Regions from separate parts of the Cellulomonas sp. P2_B4 genome, predicted to be linked through region 2. Evidence: predicted binding sites of a transcription regulator. Region 2 holds the regulator's gene; the other holds the start of a gene.
The links. The regulator LexA, encoded in region 2, represses DNA repair genes until DNA is damaged. The targets are predictions, from matches to a motif close to TCGAACANNTGTTCGA.

Region 1: ruvA (Holliday junction branch migration protein RuvA) is a predicted target of LexA. The motif match lies at 1,290-1,305, and genes of this name have one in related genera.

The regions. Positions count from the first base shown of each region.
Region 1 covers NZ_JBFUDI010000003.1:44,540-48,176, forward strand. Annotated here, with positions in the region: gene ruvB (Holliday junction branch migration DNA helicase RuvB) at 1-628, opposite strand, end outside; gene ruvA (Holliday junction branch migration protein RuvA) at 621-1,235, opposite strand; gene ruvC (crossover junction endodeoxyribonuclease RuvC) at 1,360-1,926, opposite strand; gene AC1DZC_RS05135 (YebC/PmpR family DNA-binding transcriptional regulator) at 2,111-2,869, opposite strand; gene pdxT (pyridoxal 5'-phosphate synthase glutaminase subunit PdxT) at 2,940-3,551, opposite strand; gene AC1DZC_RS05145 (hypothetical protein) at 3,596-3,637, opposite strand, start outside.
Region 2 covers NZ_JBFUDI010000012.1:59,452-63,088, reverse strand. Annotated here, with positions in the region: gene AC1DZC_RS17515 (L-lactate dehydrogenase) at 1-989, shown strand, start outside; gene AC1DZC_RS17510 (Rho termination factor N-terminal domain-containing protein) at 997-1,182, opposite strand; gene lexA (transcriptional repressor LexA) at 1,283-2,044, opposite strand; gene AC1DZC_RS17500 (LysM peptidoglycan-binding domain-containing protein) at 2,404-2,796, shown strand; gene nrdR (transcriptional regulator NrdR) at 3,312-3,637, shown strand, end outside.

The DNA of each region.
Region 1 (3,637 bases), on a different contig from region 2:
GCCCCGCCGACCTCAGGAGCACTCGCTCCAGCTCGTCGGTGGCGTAGAAGTCGAGGTGGCCGGTGAAGCCGAACCGGTCGCGCAGCGGTGCCGGCAGCAGGCCGGCCCGGGTCGTCGCACCGACGACCGTGAACGGCGGCAGCGCCAACGGGATCGCGCTCGCACCCGCGCCCTTGCCGACGATCACGTCGACGCGGAAGTCCTCCATCGCCACGTAGAGGAGCTCCTCGGCGGGACGCGCCAGGCGGTGGATCTCGTCGATGAAGAGGACCTCGCCCTCCTCCAGCGACGACAGGACCGCGGCGAGGTCGCCGGCGTGCTGGATGGCCGGCCCGCTCGTGACGCGCAGCGACGTGGCCAGCTCGGCGGCGATGATCATGGCGAGCGTGGTCTTGCCGAGCCCGGGCGGCCCGGACAGCAGGACGTGGTCGGGTGCCCGTCCCCGCGCCTTGGCGGCCTGGAGGACCAGGGACAGCTGGTCGCGCACCACGCGCTGGCCGACGAACTCGTCCAGGTTCCGCGGCCGCAGCGCCGCCTCGGCGGCACGCTCGATGTCGTCGGCCGCGGGGCGGACCAGCGACTCGGCCCCGAACCGCTCGGTGACCATCTCCTCGTCGTCGTCAGGCATGCCCACCGCCCAGCGTCCGCAGCGCGGCGCGCAGGACACCGGCGACCTCGTCCTCGCCGATGGGCCCCTCCGAGCCCTCGAGCACGGTCGAGACGGCGTCTCCTGCGGCGCGGGCGGTCCAGCCGAGCCCGACGAGCGCCTCCACGACCATGTCGCGACGGTCGCCCGGGACGGCCCGTGCCGGGGCCGCCGACGCCACGGGAGCCGGCACCCCGATCCGGTCCTTGAGCTCGAGCACGATCCGCTGGGCGCCCTTCAGGCCGATCCCGGGCACGCGCTGCAGCGCCTTGAAGTCCTCGTCGAGCACCGCGCGGCGAAGGCCGTCGGGCGTGTGCACCGCGAGCATGGCCAGGGCGAGCCGCGGCCCGACGCCGCTGACGGTCTGCACGATCTCGAAGACCTCGCGCTCGTCCGTGTCGGCGAACCCGAACAGCGTGAGCGCGTCCTCGCGCACGAGCAGCGAGGTGGCGAGCTGCGCCGACGAGCCGACCCGCAGGCCGGCGAGCGTGGCGGGCGTCGCGTGCACCAGGAGACCCACGCCGCCGACCTCGACGACGGCCGCGTCAAGCCGTACCGCCTGCACCGTGCCGTGGACCGAGGCGATCACCGGGCACCTCCCTCACGAACGACGTTGCGCATGCGCACATGCTGGCACACGCAGACGAACAGGTGTACGAGTGACACGCGACGCGCGCACGCGTCGGCCCACGGGTGGTCGGGCGACGGCACCCTCAGCCGCGTCGTCGCGCCGCCTGCTCCGCGGACGCCCACGCGCGCTGCGCCGCGGTCATGGAACCGGGAGCACGCTGCGGCGTCCCGAGGGCGCCGGCGGGCCTCCAGATGTGGCAGACGGCCAGTGCGAGCGCGTCGGCGGCGTCGGCGGGACGCGGGAGCTCCTCCAGGTGCAGGAGGCGCTGGACCATCGTCTGCACCTGCGCCTTGTCCGCGCGGCCGTTGCCGGTGACGGCGGCCTTGACCTCGCTCGGCGTGTGCAGCGCGACCGGGATCCGACGACGCGCCGCGGCGACCATCGCGATGCCCGCGACCTGCGCGGTCCCCATCACCGTGCGCAGGTTCTGCTGGGCGAACACGCGCTCCACGGCGACCGCGTCCGGGGCGTGCTCCTCGAGCCACTCCTCGATCTGCTTCTCGATGTGCAGCAGCCTCTGGTCCACGTCCCACAGGGCGTCCGACGTCGCGACACCCACCGCGACCATGGCGAGGCGCCGCCCCGGCAGACCGTCGACCACGCCGAGGCCGCACCGGGTCAGGCCAGGGTCGACTCCGAGGACGCGCACGCCGTCATGGTCGCAGCCGACCCGACCGGTTCCCGGGAGGCAGCGCCGACGCGAGAGGGACCCGGCCGACCGAGCGGCGGGGTCCCTCTCCAGGCGATGGCGCGGGACTCAGTCGTTCGGACTGAGCCTGCGCTCCGCTGCGGGCGGGTGCGCTGGCGCGCCCCCACCAGCACTGCTCTCCGTCTCAGTCGTCGTTCTCGAGCTCCGCCATGACCTCGTCGGAGGCGTCGAAGTTCGCGTAGACGTTCTGCACGTCGTCGGAGTCCTCGAGTGCGTCGATGAGGCGCAGGATCTTGCGCGCACCCTCGGCGTCGACCTCGATCTGCGTGGCCGGCCAGAACACCACATCGGCGGAGTCGTACTCGATCCCGGCGTTCTGCAGCGCGGTGCGTACCGGGACCAGGTCGGTGGCCTCGGAGAGGACCTCGAACGCCTCGCCGAGGTCGTTGACCTCCTCGCCGCCCGCGTCCAGGACGGCCTCCACGACCGAGTCCTCGTCCGTGCCCTCCTTGGGGACGATGACGACGCCCTTGCGGGAGAAGAGGTAGGAGACCGAGCCCGGGTCAGCCATCTGGCCGCCGTTGCGCGTGAACGCGACGCGGACGTCGGACGCGGCACGGTTGCGGTTGTCGGTGAGGCACTCGACCAGCACGGCGATGCCACCGGCGCCGTAGCCCTCGTACATGATCGTCGTGTAGTCGGCGCCACCGGCCTCCTGGCCGGAGCCGCGCTTCACCGCGCGGTTGATGTTGTCGATCGGGACCGACGACTTCTTGGCCTTCTGGACCGCGTCGAACAAGGTCGGGTTGCCGGCGAGGTCACCGCCGCCGGTGCGCGCGGCCACCTCGATGTTCTTGATCAGCTTGGCGAAGAGCTTGCTCCGCTTGGCGTCGACCACGGCCTTCTTGTGCTTGGTGGTGGCCCACTTGGAGTGACCCGACATCGCTTCAGCTACCTCTTCTCGTCCTGCTTCTCGTCCCGCGCGACCTCGACCCCGGCTGCAGCGCCGAGCCTCACAGGGTGTCGCGGACGATCTCTACGAACAGTTGGTGCACCCGGGTGTCCCCGGTGACCTCCGGATGGAACGAGGTCACGAGCAACGGGCCCTGGCGGACGGCCACGATCCTACCGGCGGCCGGGCCCGACTCCACTCGCGCGAGCACGGTGGCCGCAGGGCCGACCTCCTCGACCCACGGTGCCCGGATGAAGACGCCGTGCACGGGTCGGACATCAGTGCCGTCGATCCCCCTGATCTCCAGGTCCGTCTCGAACGACTCGACCTGCCGGCCGAACGCGTTGCGGCGCACCGTGACGTCCACCCCGCCGAGGGTCTGCTGACCCTCGATGCCGCCGAGCACGCGGTCGGCGAGCAGGATCATCCCCGCGCAGGAGCCGTAGGCCGGCATCCCGGCGCGCAGGCGGGCGCGGACCGGCTCGAACAGGTCGAACGCGCGCAGGAGCTTGTCCATCGTCGTGGACTCGCCCCCGGGCAGGACGAGCGCGTCGACGGCGTCGAGCTCGCGCTCGCGGCGCACGGGCACGGCAGCGGCCCCGACGGCGGTCAGGGCGTGCACGTGCTCGCGCACGTCTCCCTGCAGGGCGAGGACTCCGACGGTCACGGTCACAGCGGGCGATCCTAGTTCGGGTCCGCCGATCGCGACCGCCGCGCTCAGTACACGGAGCCGCTCCGCTCGTGCCGACGCCGGTGCGC
Region 2 (3,637 bases):
GCCTGGACGTGGAAGACCTCGGACTGCGACCCTCCCGGTCCGCACGAGGCACCAAGCTGGCGATCGTGGGCGCAGGCGCGGTCGGCTCGACGATGGCGTACGCGGCCCTCCTGCGCGGGGCGGCGCGCACGGTCGCGCTCTACGACATCGACGCCGCCAAGGTGCAGGCGGAGGCGCTCGATCTCGGGCACGGCGTCCAGTTCATGCCCATGGCGCAGGTGATCGGTTCCGACGACATCGCGGTGTGCGCCGACGCCGACGTCGTGATGTTCACGGCGGGCGCCAAGCAGAAGCCGGGTCAGTCCAGGATCGAGCTCGCCGGAGCGACGATCGCCGTCGTGAAGGCCGTCCTACCCAAACTTGTACAAGTAGCGCCGAACGCGGTGTACGTCATGGTCACCAACCCGGTCGACGTGGTCACCTATGCCGCGCTGCAGGTCTCGGGTCTCTCGTCGACCCAGCTGTTCGGCTCCGGAACCGTGCTGGACTCCTCGCGACTGCGCTACCTCATCTCGCAGTACACCGGCGTCGCCGTGCAGAACGTGCACGCGTACATCGCCGGTGAGCACGGCGACAGCGAGCTCCCGCTGTGGGGCTCGGCCAGCATCGGCTCGGTGCCGCTGCTGGAGTGGCCGGGACAGGGCGGCCGAGGCCCGTTGACCCGGCAGGACCGGGAGGACATCACGCGCGAGGTCGTCGAGTCCGCCTACCGGATCATCGAGGGCAAGGGCGCGACGAACTACGCGATCGCGCTGGCGGGCTCGCGGATCATCGAGGCGATCCTCAAGGACGAGGGCCGGGTGCTGCCCGTGTCGTCGCTGCTCACCGACTACTACGGCATCGACGACGTCTGCCTGTCGGTGCCGGCGATCGTCGGGCACGACGGCGTGGGAGAACGGCTCCCGATCCCGTTGACGGACGACGAGCTGTGGGGCCTGCGCCGGTCGGCCGACGCCGTCCGGGAGGTCGCCCGGCAGTTCGGCTTCTGACCGCGAGTCAGCGGCGTCGCAGCGCGGCGATCAGCTCGTCCTTGCGCATCCGGGAGCGCCCGGGGATGTCGAGCTCCGCCGCGCGGTGCCTTAGCTCGTCGACGGACCAGTCGTCGTAGCTCGCGCCGCCGTCCCGCAGGGCGTCGAGGGCGGACAGGTCCTTGATCCGGGGGTCGGGGATCCTTCCGGGCATCAGCTGCTCCTCTCGTCCGACGTCGCGCCGGCTCCAGGATGGCCCGGAGCGCCGGATCCTGCCGGCCGCGGGTGCGCTCACGTGCGCACCCGCGGACGGATCAGAGGCTGCGCAGGACGCTGACGACGCGCCCGAGGATCGTCGACTCGTCGCCAGGGATCGGCTGGTACGCCGGGTTGTGCGGCATCAGCCAGACGTGGCCGTCGATCCGCTTGAGCGTCTTGACCGTGGCCTCGCCGTCGATCATGGCCGCCACGATCTCGCCCTGCTCCGCGACGGGCTGGCGCCGCACCACGACCCAGTCGCCGTCGCAGATCGCCGCGTCGATCATCGAGTCGCCGACGACCTTCAGCAGGAAGAGGTCGCCGTCTCCGACGAGCTGGCGGGGGAGCGGGAAGACGTCCTCCACGACCTGGTCGGCCAGGATCGGACCACCGGCGGCGATGCGGCCGACGACCGGGACGTAGGACGGAGCGGGCATCCGCTCGCCCTCGGCCTGGTCGGGGAACGCCTCGCGGGTGCCGTCCGGCGCGGTCCACGTGCCGACGCCGCGCGAGTCGTCCGCGTGCACGACCTCGATGGCGCGGGGCCGGTTGGGGTCGCGGCGCAGGTAGCCCTTGCGCTCGAGGGCGGTCAGCTGGTGCTTGACGCTCGACGGGCTGGTCAGCCCGACGGCCTCGCCGATCTCGCGCATGCTCGGGGGGTAGCCGCGGGACTCGACCGACGAACGGATGGTGTCGAGCACCAGGCGCTGACGGGCCGTCAGGCCGTCCGGGCCGGGCGCGCCGTCCGGGAGGGCGTGGATCGTCGCCAGGTCCGTGTCGACCTGGCCGGGCTGGGACGTGTCCCGTGAGTCCGTCACTGCGCTCCTCCTGTGTCGGGCGGTCGTGAGCTCCGCCTGTTTGCCGCTGCCGTGCTCTCGAGCCTCTGACCTGCGACGATGCTCGGTCCTCTGGCGATGAGTGAGGCCGTCCGGCGGTCGTGTCAGTGGCTCGTGGTCCGCTTGTCCTGCATCGCCAGCCTAGGGAACTCGAGCACGAAGATCAAACATCTGTTCGATCGTGTCTCGACAAGTGTCGGCGGATGCTGGTAGACATCGTACAGACGTACGACGAACACCTGTTCGACAAGGTCGGCGGAGGAGTTCCCCGGATTTCCGGTGGATCGCCACCGACGAAGGACCGCCGGGATCCACCCGGCCGAACGAGGACGAGGGACATCATGAGCACGATGGCGATGGCACCGGCGCTGCCGAAGGTCTCGGGACGCACCAGCTCTGCCCGCGCTGTCCGCCCGGTCCGCGCGGTCGACGACCGTGGGCTGTCGCACCTGTCCCTCACGGGGCGGGGCCGTGTCGTGCTCTGGCTCCTCGCGCTGGTGATCGTCGTCATGGCGGTCCTGGTGGCCGGCCGCGCCGTCGCAGACGGCCCGCAGCGCGCGCAGCAGGTCGAGAGCCACGTGGTGCAGCCAGGCGAGACGATGTGGCAGATCGCCAGCCAGATCGCCGATCCCGGCCAGGACGTGCGCGACGTCGTCTTCGAGCTGGTCCGCATGAACGAGCTTCCGGACGCCGGTCTGATGGCCGGTCAGGTGATCGTCGTCCCGCTCGACTGAGCCGTCGGACCGACCTGCTCGGCCGTCCCTGCTCATCGACCCGCTCCGCCGACCTGCTGGTCGATTGACGCGCCCCACTGACCTGCTCCACTGACCTGCTCCGCCGACCTGCTCCGCCGACCTGCTCCATCGACCTGCTCGTCTGAGCGGTGGGTGGTCGGGGAGCCGGGATCCTGGAGAGGTTTGTCAGGGGCCCGCGGGTCGGCTAGGTTAGCCTTACCTCACACGGTGGGCTGGGGGGCTCGCCTGGAGGTGCGGGGTGTGTGCGGCGCGAGCCGTGGGCACCGACCGCGGTACGCGCGGCGCCGAGGCGAGTCGGCCCGTGATCTGGGGACGGGGGCGTCCCCGCGAGGGCGGTCGCCACGACGGCGGCCGCCCTCGCCACGTCCCCGGCCGTCCGGGCGTGCGAGGTGCCGTGGGAGGCGCCTTGCGACCGGGCGGCCGCTGGCCTACCGTCACGGAGGCGTTGACGACGCCGCGCCGCCGCGCGGCGTCACGCACTCGAAGGGGATCCGGTGCACTGTCCGTTCTGCCGAAACCCGGACTCGCGGGTCGTCGACTCGCGGACCTCGGACGACGGCTCGACCATCCGCCGCAGGCGCCAGTGCCCCAGCTGCAACCGCCGGTTCACCACGGTCGAGACCGCGAGCCTGTCCGTGGTGAAGCGGTCGGGAGCCACCGAGCCGTTCAGCCGCGAGAAGATCGCCGGCGGGGTGCGCAAGGCCTGCCAGGGTCGCCCGGTCAGCGAGGACGACCTGGCGCTGCTCGCGCAGAAGGTCGAGGAGACGCTGCGCGCGGCCGGATCCGCCGAGATCGACGCCTACGAGATCGGTCTGGCGAT